3 regions of the Mesorhizobium sp. B2-2-4 genome follow, and region 1 is predicted to be linked to each of the others. Evidence: predicted binding sites of a transcription regulator. Region 1 holds the regulator's gene; each other region holds the start of a gene.
The links. Region 1 encodes LexA, which represses DNA repair genes until DNA is damaged. Its sites were predicted from a motif close to TGTTCNNNNTGTGTTCNG; they were not measured.
Positions count from the first base shown of each region.

Region 1 (5,468 bases):
CACCCCAACGATCCGGCGAACCTGGAGATCGCCGATCAAAAGACTGATGTAGATGTCGGCGGCTTCGGCAGGATCGTCACAGGCGATCGGGCCGGCCCGACTTGCGGTTCGAAGCAGGTCGCCAACAAGCGGCATTATGGTATTGCGGCCGAATTGCGCGATCGATTGGCCAAGCGTGCCTGTATCGTTGACGTCGCCGGCCGCGGCGCGATTGAGCGCCACCGCCTTGTCGCCCGTCACGAGGGTCAGCAGGACTGGCCCGAGCAAGTTCAGGGTTTCGAGCGGATCGCGCGCCTGGTGAAGGGCGTCCTCCAGCAGCTTCCTTGCCTCTCCCGCATTGGCTTCGATCAAGGATCGAAACAGGGTCTGCTTGTTGCCGTACCAGTTGTAGAGGGTTTCGTTCGAGGCCGATGCCCGCTTGGCGATAGCAAGCAGGGAGGCGCTCTTGTAGCCGGCTTCCCGGAGCACCGCATAGGCGGCCTCCTCTATCCGTTCGCGTCGCGCGGCCTGCTTCGGCGTGGTCATTGGTGTTCCTCTTCGAAAACCGTACATTATTATACGGTTTCGTCAAGCGAACGAACGAACGCAGCCCGTCGCGACCAGTGGTGGTGTCTGGCCGTTTTCCGGCGGAAGTTGGCATTTTGGTTTCGTTTCGTTCACGAGCCGCAGGGGTTTCTAATCCGCCCAAACGCACCCCGCACCTGCCGGTCACCCAGCTTGCAGGCTTGTGCCAAGAGTGGAGACCGGTCGGGCCACAGGCCATTAACCAAAATAGTTTCAAAGGGCCCGGGAGCGCATTGACGACGGACCGCGCTGGCAGGATGCTGGCTGCGGGAGGGCATTTCGTTTCCGTCGCCTTAACAAATTCATTAAACTTTAAATGGTTGCGGAACACAACTGGAACAGATAGTGTTTGTTCTGGGTTTGTTTTCTGATTCTGGTTCCAGACCCTTCGTGCAATGCCTTTGGGGGCCGCCATGCTCACGCGCAAGCAACATGAACTCTTGATGTTCATCCATGAACGGCTGAAGGAAAGCGGCATTCCGCCGTCCTTCGACGAGATGAAGGAAGCGCTGGACCTCGCCTCCAAGTCGGGAATTCATCGGCTGATCACGGCGTTGGAGGAGCGCGGCTTCATTCGCCGCCTGCCCAACCGGGCGCGCGCGCTGGAGGTGCTGCGCCTGCCGGACTCGATCGCGCCGGGTCTTAACGCGGCAAAGAAGTTCTCCCCGAGCGTCATCCAGGGCAGCCTCGGACAGGGCAGCAGCCCTAGCCGGCAGATCAAGCCGGCGACGTCTTCGCGTCTGCCCGCTGCCGGCAATGACGACGACGCGGTTTCAGCGGTGTCGATCCCGGTCATGGGTCGCATCGCAGCGGGTGTGCCGATCGACGCCATCCAGCATCAGACGCATTCCATTTCAGTGCCGCCTGACATGATCATGGGCGGCGAACACTATGCGCTGGAGGTCAAGGGCGATTCGATGATCGAGGCCGGCATTTTCGACGGCGACACGGTCATCATCCGCAATGCCGACACCGCAAGTCCCGGCGAGATCATCGTGGCCCTGGTGGACGAGGAGGAAGCAACGCTGAAGCGCTTCCGCCGAAAGGGTGCTTCGATTGCGCTCGAGGCTGCCAATCCGGCCTATGAAACACGTATTTTCGGACCGGACAGGGTCAAGGTGCAAGGCAAGCTGGTCGGCCTGATCAGGCGCTACTGAGCGGGGTCGGCGGTGGGCTTTTCGGGTTTACGGTAAGGCGGCAGTCCCCTTGCCTCGCGTGAGAATTTCCGCTGTTCGTGCCAGGGCCGATATGGCCTGTCGACGGCAAAGCTGACCCGTGCCGGTGCCGTCGCCGATTGCTGGTCGAAGAAGACGGCGGCACTTCCCTTGCGAGCGAGCTGCCGCTTGGTGATGACGAGAACCAGCGGATTGTGGCAGGGATCGTAGCCCGCGGGGTCGTTGATGACGATCAGATCCGCATAGGAGCAGGCCCTCCAGGCGTCCTTGCGATCCTCCACCTGCGCGATGATCGCCCCCGAGGTATGCCGGGCCATGCACAGGCCCGTGAAGCAATAGAAAGGCGCTCCCGCCGGAAGTTGCGCGGGATCGAAGATGTCGAACTGTCGGTCTCCGCTGTCGAACAGTTCCGGCGCAACGATGGTTTCGGACTTCAGCGCGCGTTTCCAATTATCGACGGTGAATTCGTTCGGGCGCGCCCGGTTGATCGCGAGCTCGCCGCCGCCGATCGGCAACGCCACCAGGCGGGCATCCTCCGAAATCAGCACGTCCGGCGTGCGCGTGTCCGAGACGGTCAACAGGCCGGCGAGCGCGAAGGGAAGTGCCGCCAGCCGCAGCCATGTCGTGGCCATCGTCGCGATGACCAGGGCGATCGCCACCAGAAGGACGGATTGCTGCGAAATCAACCCGACCGCGTCGACCGGCGAGCGTTGCGAGATCCATCCTGATATGGCGATCATCGCGGTCAGTCCCTTGCCCATCAGATAAAGGGATGGTCCATCGAACCCGAACGGCATCAGCAGCGCGCTGGCAACCGCAAGGAACATCACGACCGAAACGATCGGCATGACGGCAAGATTGGCGAACAGGCTGAGCGGCGACACGCGCTGGAAATGCCAGATGGCGAAAAGCGCCGTGGCGCTTCCCGCGATAATCGAGGTCATCGCCAGCCCACCTGTCGCCAGCAGCAATTTTCGCGTCAGCAGGCCAGGCAAGGTCCGTTGCGGCGGCGGGGTCCGCGCTTTGTCGGCTTTGCGATCCGACCAGCCGGCATAGGCGCCGACCAGGGCCGCGGTGGCGGCGAAGGACATCTGGAAGCTCGGCCCTACCACCTCGTGCGGCGACACCACGATGACGGCGATCGCCGAAATAGCCAGATTGCGCATGGTGAGTGCCGCCCGATCGAACAGAACGGCGATCAGCATCACCGCCAGCATGATGAAGCTGCGTTCGGCGGCGACAACGACGCCCGAAATGACGAGGTAGGCGGCGATGGAGAAAAGTGCCGCCGCGGCCGCGTATTTCTTGACCGGCCGGCGGGAGGAAAAATTCGGGAACAGCGCGAAGCCGCCACGCAGCAGACCCGTGACCGTGCCGGCGACCAGCGCCATGTGCAGCCCGGAAATTGAGATGATGTGGTAGATGCCGGTGCGTCGCATCGCTTCATTGATCTCGTCGGGAATCCCGGCGCGCACACCCACGATCAGCGCCGCGGCGATCTCGCCCTCGGCGCCGCCGATGCTGCCCCTGATATGGTCGGCAATGCTTTCGCGAGCACTCTCGATGGCGGCTGAAAGGGCGGCCCACAGCGGCCTGTCATCGGCTGAGACGATTTTGGGGTTGCCGAGAAAGAAGCCGCTGGCGCCTATGCCGGCGAAGTAGCTGTCGAAGGAAAAGTCGTAGCTGTCCGGCCGCACCGGTCCGGTCGGCGGCAACAGCCTGGCATAGCCGGTCACGAGCGAACCGGCCGTCACTTCAGCCGGCACCTTGCGTGCCGAAAGGCGAACGCGCTCCGGCGCGTAGAGTAGTTTCGGCCGCGCGGTCGATGTCACATCGATGGTCAGCCGGATGCGCCCGGTCTCCATCTGGTCGACCGAAACGACGCGGCCGGTGATTTGCGTGGAGATTTCCGAGCCCAGCATCCGCGTTCCCGCTCGCCACGTCTCGACTTTGCCGGCGAGCATGCCGAGCGCGCACAACAGCGCCGCCATGAAGCACAGATGCGTTTTCGGCCATGAGCGTGAAACGAGCGCGCACAGCGACATCAGGATCGCGACCGCGACAGGCTTGGCAAAGCCCGGCTCCGCCGCCAGCGAAAAATAGGCGATCGATCCGCATGCCAGGAACACCGGCACGAGCAGGAAGGCTATGCCCCGATCGAGTTCGAGCTCGGACGCTCTGGCCACGCCGTTGCGCAGACGAGGCCATGAAGCACGGCCGAACTCACGGCGCAGACGCACGGCCGCGCCGGCTGCGGGAATGCCGGGCGGCGTGGAAACATCCGCCGGCGGCGACTTGCTCGGCTGCTGTAGGGGCGACAACGCCAGCGGCAATGAGGCGGGCGCGGGCGTGGCAAAAAAAGAGCGTTCGCTGACGCCGGCAACGACGTCCTCGCCTTCCTCCGCGCCCCTGCCCGCTCCAGCCATCGGGTCTGCCCCTTGCGCCCTCGACACCCTATGCTACATGAACGCGCGACGCGCGAAAGTGCGTGTGATCCGCACCCCGCTCCAGACGTTTCCCGAGAGTTGTATGTCCGACAAGCTTGTCACCCGTTTTGCCCCCTCGCCCACCGGCTACCTGCACATCGGCGGCGCGCGTACGGCGCTCTTCAACTGGCTCTACGCCAAGCACACCGGCGGTACGATGCTGCTGCGCATCGAGGACACCGACCGCGAGCGCTCCACCGATGCGGCGACAGCAGCCATTCTCGAAGGACTGACTTGGCTCGGCCTCACCTGGGACGGCGACGCCGTCTCGCAGTTCGAGCGCGCGCCGCGCCATCGCGAGGTGGCCGAGGAGCTGGTGCGCATGGGCAAGGCTTACTACAGCTACGAGACCCCTGCCGAGCTTGAGGCAATGCGCGACGCGGCGCGGGCCAAGGGCCTGCCGCCGCGCTATGACGGAAGCTGGCGTGACCGCGACCCTTCGCAGGCGCCTCCTGGCGTCAAGGGCGCGATCCGCATCAAGGCGCCGACCAAAGGCGAGACGGTGGTGCATGACCGTGTCCAGGGCGACGTGCGCTTTCCCAACAAGGATCTGGACGACTTCATCATCCTGCGCTCGGACGGCAATCCGACCTACATGCATGCCGTCGTCGTTGACGACCACGACATGGGCGTCACCCACATCATCCGTGGCGACGACCACCTGACCAATGCCGCCCGCCAGACCGTGATCTACAACGCCATGGGCTGGGATGTGCCTTCAATGTCGCACATACCGCTGATCCACGGCGCCGACGGCGCCAAGCTGTCGAAGCGGCACGGCGCGCTGGGCGTGGAGGCCTACCGCGCCATGGGCTACCTGCCCGAAGCGCTGTTGAACTATCTGGCTCGGCTCGGCTGGAGCCACGGCGACGACGAGATCATGTCGATCCAGGACATGATCGCCTGGTTCGACATCGGCGATGTGAACAAGGGCGCCGCCCGCTTCGATTTCGCCAAGCTGGAGGCGCTGAACGGCGTCCACATGCGTCGCATGGGCGATGCCGAGCTGTTCGACATCTTCATCGCCACCTTGCCCTATCTCGAGGGCGGCCCGGCGATGGCCGCACGCCTCGACGACCGGAACAGGGCACAGTTGCTGGCAGCGTTGCCGGGGCTGAAGGAGCGCGCCAAGACGCTGGTCGAACTTGTCGATGGCGCTGCCTTCCTGTTTGCCGCGCGGCCGTTGCCGATCGATGAGAAGGCAGCCCTGCTGCTCAATGACGATGCGCGCAAGGTCCTGCGT
Region 1 is NZ_VFWB01000011.1:166,174-171,641, forward strand. It holds gene FJ959_RS25750 (TetR/AcrR family transcriptional regulator C-terminal domain-containing protein) at 1-525, opposite strand, end outside; gene lexA (transcriptional repressor LexA) at 978-1,721, shown strand; gene FJ959_RS25760 (ComEC/Rec2 family competence protein) at 1,715-4,165, opposite strand; gene gltX (glutamate--tRNA ligase) at 4,269-5,468, shown strand, end outside.

Region 2 (5,468 bases), on a different contig from region 1:
AACCGCGTGCGCCTGCTGCGCGGCACGCAGCCGCAGGATCTCCAGACCGACGGTGACGGCGGCGACACTGCCGCCCAGAACCGCTTCACCCTTCCTGCCGCTGGTCTGCACCAGCGGCATCAATTGGTTGATGCGGTCATAGGCGAGGCTCTCGAAGGCCGAACGCCTCGGCACGCGCTCGTGCAGGCAAAGCCGCGCCAGATCCTCGCGCATGGCCCGCACGATGCGGTGCGCCGCGAGCCATGGGTCGGCGGGCAGCACGATGATGAAGACGCCGATTGCCAAAAGGATGCCGACCAGGATCGAGGCCGAGCCGGCGAAGAACGGGCCCGGGTCGTAGGTCATCGCCTGGTGCGGGCTGAGGAAAGCAAGAAAATTGATGGCGAAGGCCGTCGCCACGCCGACATAGCGGGGATTGGCCATGGCGAGCGCCGCCGGCACCAGGATCGGTACGACGAACAGCATGAACCAGCCGAAACCAGGAAAAACGGGAAGCGCGATCTGGCCGACGAGAAAGGCAAAGGGCAGAGCCAACAGCGTTCCCTGGAAGAACCCCCAGGCTACCCGCACCGGATCGGGGCGGGCGGCAAACAAGCTCGACACGACGGCAACCAGAATGACCGTGCCGGCGGCTTCCGACCATCTCGTCGTCAGCCAGAAAGCGGCGACCAGCAGCGTTGCAAGTGCCGCGCGGACCGCGTTGCGGCTCGCCCCGTGATAATCGCGATGTACCACCAGCGCCGGGGGCCTGCGTTCGCGTGAAGGCCGCGTGACGGGCGCACGCAAGGCATCGAGACCGCGCAGGGCCTGCTTCAGCGCTTCGGCGAAATCGGCAGCGATGGTGAGCCGGGTGACGGTGCCGACCCTGTCGCCGTCCTGGTCGGCCAAGGCGTCGGGCATCTGCGTTGCTTTGGCGCCGATCGCGTCGAGCCGTGCCAGCCAGGGCGCCGTGTCGTCGAGCGCGCCTGGCGTCGCCGCCATTTCAGTGACGAGGGCTTGCAGCTCCGAGCGCACCGGAATGAGCGCCGCGTTCTTCGGTGCGGCGTGTGAATGCAGCGCGCGGGCCGCGGACAGGGCTGAAAGCAGTTGTCCGATGGTGCGCCGGACCGGATGGGCGCGCGGCGCGAAGCTCGGGGCCTCCAGCCTGGCATAGGCGCGCATCTCGGCGAGCGTCTGGGTGTCGGCGACCAGCTTCCGGTGCAGGCCGGAAAGCATTGCCGTGTCGCCACCGGAAAAGGCGCCGCCGGCATAGGTGGCAAGGTCGAGAATGCTGCGCTTCAGCCGCGAGATGATGGCCTCGCTGGCCAATTTGGGCAGGATCAGCCGACTGGTCAGGCCGGCGCAGACAATGCCGAGTACGATCTCGGCACAGCGCGCGACCGCGAGGTCGACGACGAGATGCGGCTGGCCAAACGCCGGCAAGCCGATGATCATCGCGGTGTAGCCGGCCAGCGCCGCTCCGTAAGCTTCCGGGTTGCGCAGCAGCGACGACACGAAGGTGCAAATGCCGATCCATAGGGCAAGCACCGTCACCAGCACCCAGGGATTCGTGCCGAAGACAGTGGTGATGGCAATTGCGGCAGCACCGCCCGCCAGCGTGCCGAGCAACCGATAAAAGCCTTTCCCCAACACCATGCCGGCGACCGGCTGGGCAACGATGAACACCGTCATCATCGCCCATTGCGGGTGATCGAGCTTGAGGGCGTAGGCGGCCATAAGCGCGATCAGGCCGGCCGAGACCGTGCGCAAGGCGAAGATCCAGTCCGACCGGGTCGGCTGTGTCAGCCCGGCAAGAGCCGCTTCGAAATAGTCTTTCAGCCGTTGCCAGCTCACACGCGCGTCTCCGCAAGCCTTGATCGACCGGCCTGCGCTCAGATATCCAGCACTTCCGTTTCCGCGAATTCGGCGCGTTCCTGGATGAACCGGAAACGAGCCTCCGGCTTGGTGCCCATCAGCGCATCGACCGCGTCCTTGGTGGCGGCCTCGGCATCGATCACATCGACGCGGAGCAGCGTACGCTTCCTCGGATCCATGGTTGTCTCCTTGAGCTGCGCGGCCATCATTTCGCCCAGGCCCTTGAAGCGACCGATCTCGACCTTGCCGCGCCCGGTGAACTCGGTGCGCAGCAATTCGTCCTTGTGCGCGTCGTCACGCGCATAGGCGACCTTGCCGCCCTGCCGGATCGAATAGAGCGGCGGCACCGCCAGGTAGAGATGTCCGCCGCGAACCAGGTTCGGCATCTCCTGGTAGAAGAAGGTGATCAGCAGCGAGGCGATGTGAGCGCCGTCGACGTCGGCGTCGGTCATGATGATGACGCGGTCGTAGCGAAGATCCTCGTCGCGGTATTTCGACCGCGTGCCGCAACCAAGCGCCTGGATCAGATCGGAAATCTGCTGGTTGGCGGCCAGCTTGTCGTTGCCGGCGCTGGCGACGTTGAGAATCTTGCCGCGCAGCGGCAGCACCGCCTGGCTGGCGCGGTCACGAGCCTGCTTGGCCGAGCCGCCGGCCGAATCGCCTTCGACGATGAAGAGTTCGGCGCCGGCGGCCGCATTCTGCGTGCAATCGGCAAGCTTGCCCGGCAGGCGCAGCTTGCGCACCGCACTCTTGCGCGACACTTCCTTTTCCTGGCGGCGTCGTACCCGCTCGTCGGCGCGTGCGATAACCCATTCGAGCAGCTTCGACGCTTCCTGCGGATTGTCGGCCAGCCAATGGTCGAACGGGTCGCGGATCGCGGTCTCGACGATGCGGATCGCCTCGATCGTCGCCAGCCTGTCCTTGGTCTGGCCGACGAATTCAGGCTCGCGGATGAACACCGACAGCATGCCCGCCGCCGAGATCATGACGTCTTCCGAAGTGACGATCGAGGCGCGCTTGTTGCCGACGAGGTCGGCATAGGCGCGCAGGCCGCGCGTCAAGACGTTGCGGAAGCCGGCCTCGTGGGTGCCGCCTTCGCCGGTCGGGATGGTGTTGCAGTAGGAGTTGATGAAGCCGTCGCCGCCGAACCAGGTCACCGCCCATTCCAGCGAGCCATGGCCGCCTTGCCTGTCGCTCTTGCCGGCGAAGATTTCGCGCGTTACCTGGAATTCGTCGCCGAGCGACGCTTTCAGATAGTCCTTGAGGCCGCCGGGAAAATGGAATTCGGCCTTGGCCGGAGTGGTGTCCTTTTCCTTGATCAGCGAAGGATCGCAGGTCCATCGGATTTCGACGCCGCCGAACAGATAGGCCTTCGAGCGTGTCATGCGGTAGAGCCGCGCCGGCTCGAACGCGGCACCCTTGCCGAAAATCTGCTCGTCGGGATGGAAGCGGGTCCTGGTGCCGCGCCGGTTGTGAACTTCGCCAAGGTGCTCGAGGCCGCTGACCGGGATGCCGCGCGAGAAGCGCTGCCGGTAAAGTTGCCGTCCGCGCGCGACTTCGACTTCGAGATGATCCGACAGCGCGTTGACCACGGAGACGCCGACGCCGTGCAGGCCGCCCGAGGTTTCATAGACCTTGCTATCGAACTTGCCGCCCGAATGCAGCGTCGTCATGATCACTTCGAGCGCCGGCTTCTTGAACTTCGGATGCGGATCGACGGGAATGCCGCGGCCATTGTCGGTGACGGTGAGAAAGCCGTCAGCCGAAAGCTCGACATCGATGAATGTGGCATGGCCGGCAACCGCCTCGTCCATCGAGTTGTCGATGACCTCGGCGAACAGATGGTGCATGGCCTTGTCGTCGGTGCCGCCAATATACATGCCCGGACGGCGCCGCACCGGCTCCAGGCCTTCGAGTACCTCGATATCGGCGGCGCTGTAGCCCTCTGAGCCGTCACGAGACGCCGCCGCCGGACGCTTGGCTGCCGCCTGCACCAGCGGATCGGCCGGACGCGCCGGTGTGCGAACCGGTTGCGGCTGCTTCTCCAGATTGCCGAAAAGATCGTTGTTGTCGTCCATGCCTGCCATAGAGCCCAAGCTGCGAATCACCCGCCGATACTGCCACGCTTTTCAGCGCCAAGCGACGGAGGTTCCTGTTACGTTCGGGGATTAACCCCCTCTTATCCTAAAACCATTCGATAACCAAGCCGGCGGAAATCAGGCGGATAGCCAGCGAGAAGATTCCTGATTCTTTAACAATGCCGCCTAGCGTGAGCCAACATAACAAGAAACTACGGGCATCAGGGGTTTGGGCGTGAGGGGCAAGGCCATAACGATGATCGGCATCGCCGCCGTTTTCGGCGCGATCTCGATCTTTGCCGCGGATTTCTGGGTCAAGCGCCAGGCCAGGGCCGACGCCGAGGAGAAAACCGCGTCGATCGCGGCGCCCGCCGCGCCGACGGTCGAATTCAAGACCATCGTGGTGGCGAATGCACCGTTGCGATACGGCATGGATCTCGACCGCGCGAAACTCAGCGAAATTCCGTGGCCGCAGGATTCGCTGCCGCAGGGCGCCTTCGCCACCATCGATGGACTGCTCGGGGACGGCAACCGCGTGGTGCTGTCGCCGATCGAGGTCAACGAACCGGTGCTGCTTACAAAGCTGTCCGGCCCGAATGGCCGCGCCACGCTCTCCAACATGCTGACGCCCGGCATGCGGGCCGTCACCATCCGCACCGACGAGATCGCGGGCGTCGGCGGCTTCGTCACGCCGGGCGATCGGGTCGATGTCGTGCTGACGCGCGATGCCGGCGAAATCCAGGAAGTGGCCAAGAATGCGCAAGGCGCCGCCGGTTCGACCATCACCTCAGAGATCGTCGTTGCCGACGCGAAGGTGCTGAGCGTCGGGCAGGGCGCCGACGAGCGCCAAACGACGCCGCAGGTGGCCAATTCCATAACCATCGAGGTGACCACCGAAGGCGCGCAGAAAGTGGCGCTGGCCCGCACTGTCGGCACGCTGTCGCTGTCGCTTCGCTCCGCCAGCGAGGGCGGCGAGGGCAAGGACGGTGTGACCACCATCTCCTCCTTTGGCGGATCGGTGGCGGGCAAGGCGCAGGCCGCAGCCGGCTCGCTGTTCGACGCCGTGGCAAAGGAGCCGGAGAAGCCGAAATTCAAGACGGTCATCGTGACGCGTGGAACCACGGCCGAGGAATATCAGGTTCCTGCGCGGGACCAGAAATAGGAATATCCGGTTCCTGAGTGGGACCAGAGCAGGACCGGTGGGGACCGGACGGGACGGGAACAATGTTCAGGCAACTTCAATATCGAATGGCATGCCGGTTGCACTTCGCGCGGGCCGTGGCGATGGCGGTGACGATGGCGGCGGCCGGCATCTTCGCCGGCCCGGCCAGGGCGGACAACGACATCGTCTATGTCTCGGCGACCAAGAACGCCTCGATCAAGGTCGCCAAGGGCAAGCCAAAGACGATCATGACGAGCGCGGCCTTCTACCAGATCGTCATCGGCGATCCGGAGATCGCCAACGTCAACCCGCTGACCGACAAATCCTTCTATGTGCTGGGCAACAATCTCGGCACCACTGGCATTGCCCTGTTC
Region 2 is NZ_VFWB01000017.1:52,054-57,521, reverse strand. It holds gene FJ959_RS29515 (FUSC family protein) at 1-1,833, opposite strand, end outside; gene parE (DNA topoisomerase IV subunit B) at 1,872-3,932, opposite strand; gene cpaB (Flp pilus assembly protein CpaB) at 4,168-5,094, shown strand; gene FJ959_RS29500 (type II and III secretion system protein family protein) at 5,217-5,468, shown strand, end outside.
Region 2: parE (DNA topoisomerase IV subunit B) is a predicted target of LexA. The motif match lies at 4,002-4,019, and genes of this name have one in related genera.

Region 3 (5,468 bases), on a different contig from region 1:
GCGCTGTCAGTCGCCTTCTCCGGGTTCAGCCGAGAAATATTTCTCGAACTTGCCGGCCTCGCCATCGAAGGCCTTGGCGTCGGCCGGCGGCTCCTTCTTGGCGGTGATATTAGGCCATTTCTCAGCGTATTCGGTGTTTATCTGCAGCCATTTGTCGAGGCCCGACTCAGTATCGGGCTTGATCGCGTCGGCGGGGCATTCCGGTTCGCAGACACCGCAGTCAATGCACTCGTCGGGATGGATGACGAGCATGTTCTCGCCCTCGTAGAAACAGTCGACCGGACAGACCTCGATGCAGTCCATATATTTGCATTTGATGCAATTGTCGGTCACGACATAGGTCATCGATCTGCTCCGGGACGTCCCGTTTTTGTTGGCTTTTTCCGTGAGGTAACGCCTTTGGCGCCCGCTTGCAAGGGCGGCCATTCCGGCCATGCCGGCATTGCCGGGAATGGAATTCCAACGGGTCGGCAATGACGGGCATCGGTCATGTGCTCGGACCGTTGTGTCGGCGGCGTGGAAGAACATACATGCTCCCTCCGTGCACCGGCGGTCAGTCGTCGCCAAGCAAGCGGTCGGTCTCGCGGCGCTCCTTCTTCGTCGGGCGGCCGCTTCCGGCCTCGCGCAGCCCTGGGATCGCGTCGGGAGGCGCCTCGCCCGTCGGTGCGGCAGGCGACGACATGTCTTCGTAGAGCGTGCGTGCCTCCACGGCGGGGCCGCGCCGGCTTCCCGCATCGAGCACCTTCCAGATGAAGATGCGCCGCTCCAGCGTGATGGTCAGGACGTCGCCAGGCTTGACCAGGTCGGAGGCCTGCGCTGCTTTGTCGCGATTGATGCGCACCCGGCCGGCCACGACCAGTTTGGCGGCCAGCGAGCGCGATTTCACCGCGCGCGAGAAGAACAGCCATTTGTCGATACGCTGGCGGTCGGTGGCCATCGGGGCGACCATCGGATCCTGTGCGGCTATTTCTTCAGCTGGTCGCGCAAAGCGGCGAGCTTGGCGAAGGGAGAGTCGGGATCGAAGCGCACCGGGCGCTCCTCGCGCGGTTTTGCCTGAAACGAGGGTTTGCCGCCTTGCGGGCCGCCCTTGCCTTCCGGCCTGCTGCCCGGCCGGCCCTCACGGCGGTCAGAACGCTCGCCCTGCGGCTTTCCCTCCCGCCGTTCCCCGCCTTCGCCTTGCGGCCTGGGCTTGAACTTCGAGCGATCGAAACGCGGCTTGCCGGCGCCATCGCGGCGCCCTTCATGGGCGGGCCGGGTGCCGGGCTGGCCGACAGCGGCATCCGCCGGGGCATCGGAGCGCGCCGCCTGGCCGTTGCGCGGCCGGGCGCGGTTCTCGTGGTGACGGTGACGAGGCCGCTGGTCGAAGCGACCCTGCCGCCACAACAGGATCGGCTTAGGCTCTTCGGCTTCCGCGGCGGGCACGCCGGCTTCATCCTGTCCCTGTTGGGGAGCGTCGGCGCTGTCACCCCCCTCGCTTCGCTCCGCGACCTCCCCCGTCGAGGGGGAGGTGAGAGCGTCGGCGCTTTCGGCGGCAGAAGTCTCAGGCACGGCTTCTGCTACAGGCGCAACCTCTTGCGTCGCTTCGGCTGGAACTTCGGGTTGTTCTTCCGCAACAGTTTCGGCCGCTTCCGCAATGGGTTCAGCAGGAATTTCGACGGCGGTCTGGGCAGTCGCAGTTTGCGGATCTTCCGCCGATGTCTCCTCAGGCGTGTCCGTCGCAGCCGCCTCCGCCGCCTTGGCCTGCTCGGCGCGCGCGGCCTCTTCCGCTGCCAGCTTGGCCGCCACGGCTTCCCGGGCGGCATTGTCCTGCGCTTCCAGCCGTGCCTTGACTTCGGCCGCCGGCTTCGGCTCGGCACGGTAGCCAAGACCTTTCAGGATTTCTTCCATGTCATCGGCCGTGGCGCCGAGAATCGACATCATCGGCGGCGTCACCATGAAAGACTGGCCGTCATAGGCGCCATCCGGACGCTGGCCGAGGCCGGGCTTCCAGTTGGTCGCCGGGCGGATCAGGTCGGCCAGCCGTTCCAGAATGTCGATGCGCACGGCGCGGCGGCCGAGATTGCGGTAGCCGGCAAGCTTGTAGAAGGCCTTGTCGAAAGCCGGATCGATGACCACCGAGGTGCGGCCCGATGCCAGCGCATGGACGACGTCGCCGAAGCCGGGCTTGTCCTTGCCGTCGTTTTTCAGCGCCCACAGCAACGTCACCAATCCCGCGGGCGCCGGCTTGATCAGCGCCGGCACGAAGACATGATAGGCGCCGAAGCGCACGCCCAGCCGGCGCAATGCCGCGCGGCCTTCCTGGTCGAGCGACTTCATCTCCTCGGCGATGTCGCGGCGATTGATAAGGCCGAAATTCTCGACCAGCTGGAAGGCGATGCCGCGGCCGATACCCGATATCTGCTCGGCATTCTTCAAATCGACCAGCGGCTTCAGCAGGGATTCGATCTGGAAATTGACGAAGCGCTCGGCACGCGCCGCGACCTTGTCACGCGCCGGGCCGGTCAGCTGTTCATCGGCCAAAAGCACCAGGCGCGGCTTCAGCGCGTCCTCGCCGGCAACAAGCGTGCCGATCGGCGCGCCGATCCAGCGCAGCGTGCCGTCGGAACCGAGCGCGATGTCGCCATTGGCGCAGGCGCCGAAGCGTTCGGCGCGTGCCTCGAACTCCGCCGCCAGCGCCTTCTGGGCGGCCGCGCGCACGGCCTTGGCGTCTTCGCCGCCAGCGCTCTGATCGGCGGTGAAACGGAACCCCTGCAACTCGCCGACATGGTGGCCTTCGACGAGGACGGTTCCGGTTGGGCTTATTTCGGCTTCAGGCATGGTATTTTCTCTAAGGCGCCGCATGAGGACGGAAGTCCTGCGGTCTACGAAGCGTTTCGTCAACCGCTCATGCAGCGCATCCGACAATCTGTCTTCGATTTCGCGCGTCTTTTCCTGCCAGTGTGCCTGATCGGCCAGCCAGCCGGGCCGGTTCGACACGAATGTCCAGGTGCGGATCTGGGCGATGCGATGCGACAGCGTATCGATGTCGCCCTCGGTGGTGTCGGCGCGGCGCACCTGCTCGGCCATGTAATTCTCGTCGACATGGCCATGCCTGGCGAGGTCCATGTAGATCGACGCAATGAGGTCGGCGTGCTGGGCCGGCGCTATCTTGCGGTAGTCGGGGAGCGCGCAGGCCTCCCACAGCAGCGCGACGCGCCTTGCGTCGGTGGCGAGCGCCCTGATGTCCTCGTCACGCGACAGGTGCTCAAGCGCCTGCGCATCGACTGCCGGCAGCGCACGGGTCAGGCCCTCCACCGGGGCATTGGTCTCGATCGAGCGCTTCAGCGCGTCGAGGCTGGCGAAATTGAAACGCGCTGTGCGCCACTGCAGAACCTTCACGGGGTCGAAGTCGTGGCTTTCGATCTTCTTGACCAATTCCTCGTCCAGCGGGTCGACCTGGCCGGTGACGCCAAAGGTGCCGTCGCGCAGGTGCCGGCCGGCGCGCCCGGCGATCTGGCCAAGTTCGGCCGCCGTCAGGTTGCGATACTGATAGCCGTCGAACTTGCGGTTCTGGGCGAAGGCGACATGGTCGAGATCGAGGTTAAGGCCCATGCCGATGGCATCGGTGGCGACGAGATAATCGACGTCGCCCGACTGAAACAGCGCCACCTGGGCGTTGCGGGTGCGGGGCGAGAGCGCGCCAAGCACGACGGCCGCACCGCCCTGCTGGCGGCGGATCAGTTCGGCGATGGCATAGACCTCGTCGGCGGAGAAGGCGACGATCGCTGTGCGCCGGGGCAAGCGGGTCAGCTTCTTCGAACCGGCATAGGCCAGATGTGACAGCCGCGGTCGTGTCACCACCGAGACGCCTTTCAACAGGCGCTGCAAGATGCCGTGCATGGTGGCGGCGCCGAGCAGCAGCGTCTCCTGGCGGCCGCGCAGATGCAGGATGCGGTCGGTGAAGATGTGGCCGCGCTCGAGGTCCCCGGCAAGCTGCACCTCGTCGATGGCGACGAAGGCGGCATCGGTCTCGCGCGGCATGGCTTCGACGGTACAGACCGAATATCTGGCGCCTGGCGGCTGGATCTTCTCCTCGCCGGTGATGAGCGCCACCTTGTGGGCACCGACCTTTTCGCAGACGCGGGTATAGACCTCTCGCGCCAAGAGCCTGAGCGGCAGGCCGATGATGCCGCTTTCATGCGCCACCATGCGCTCGATGGCGAGATGGGTCTTGCCTGTGTTGGTCGGCCCAAGCACGGCAGTCACGTCGCGACCCGACAGGATCAGCGGCTCGGTGGGTTTCGGATGGATGTTCATCGGCTCGGAAATAAGGCTTTCTGGCCTCTCATTGTCGGGAGCACGCCTCGGGTGGCGCGTATGACAGGCGACACATAGGGATTTCAGGCGCGAAGCGAAAGCGGAATGTTCCGCTGGCGGCTCGAAGCCGCCTTCGTCAAGCTTCGGTTCGGCTGCTGATTAAGGGTTGGAACGAGTCTGGAACGAATCGGCGACGAATCGCTGACTCGCCCGGATTCATGTTTTGTTCACGGCTAGATGTGGAGTTGTGGCTGATGATTCTCACCACATGCTGAATCACGGAATTGGCCCGTTTCATGCTAGGCGAGAGCCGCCGTTAACTTTCGCCGGCAAAGCCGTGTGGCAGCCCGCCTTGCTTCATCCAAGCTTATGAAATTGTTGAACTTTCTTAATAGAAATTAACAGTTTGACAGGCGATTGCGACTGCTCTCGTTAACATTGCGGCCAAACATGGAACGAAAGGGCGACGAATCGGCGATGTCGGGATTTTCCCTGTTTGTTCACGACAAGATGTAGTGTTGCGCACAGGTTTTCCACCGACAATGCACAGCTTGTCCAGGTAGTTTTGCACAATACCCGCTGCCGCCATTAACCTTTGCGTGCCGGATTGGAACAGCAGACCGACAGCCGTCATCGGACGGCGTCACGGACATCCGAAGCGGATGGCGAACGAGCCCCCTTTCAATCGGCACCGGGAAGCCGGCAGCCCGGCGAGACCTCAGGCGAAGTACTGGCCGCCATTGGCGGTGATGGTCGATCCCGTGATGAAGCCGGCGTCCTCGGAGGCGAGGAAGACGACGCAGCGCGCGATCTCCTCCGGCTCGCCGAGGCGCCCGACCGGGATTTGCGGGATGATGCGTTCGTTGAGCACCTTCTCGTCGATCGCCCGGACCATTTCGGTGGCGATATAGCCTGGGCAGATGATGTTGACGGTGATGCCCGCGCGGGCTCCTTCCTGGGCCAGAGCCTTCGAGAAACCGATGTCGCCGGCCTTGGCCGCGGAGTAGTTGACCTGGCCGGCCTGGCCCTTCTGGCCATTGATGGAGGAGATGGTGATGACGCGGCCGAACTTGCGGTCGCGCATGCCGCTCCACAGCGGATGCGTCATGTTGAAAACGCCGGAGAGATTGGTGTCGATGACCTCCTTCCACTGCTCACGCGTCAGCTTGTGG
Region 3 is NZ_VFWB01000001.1:172,441-177,908, reverse strand. It holds gene fdxA (ferredoxin FdxA) at 7-345, opposite strand; gene FJ959_RS00910 (RNA-binding S4 domain-containing protein) at 554-937, opposite strand; gene FJ959_RS00905 (helicase-related protein) at 964-4,296, opposite strand; gene phbB (acetoacetyl-CoA reductase) at 5,015-5,468, opposite strand, start outside.
Region 3: FJ959_RS00905 (helicase-related protein) is a predicted target of LexA. The motif match lies at 4,464-4,481, and genes of this name have one in related genera.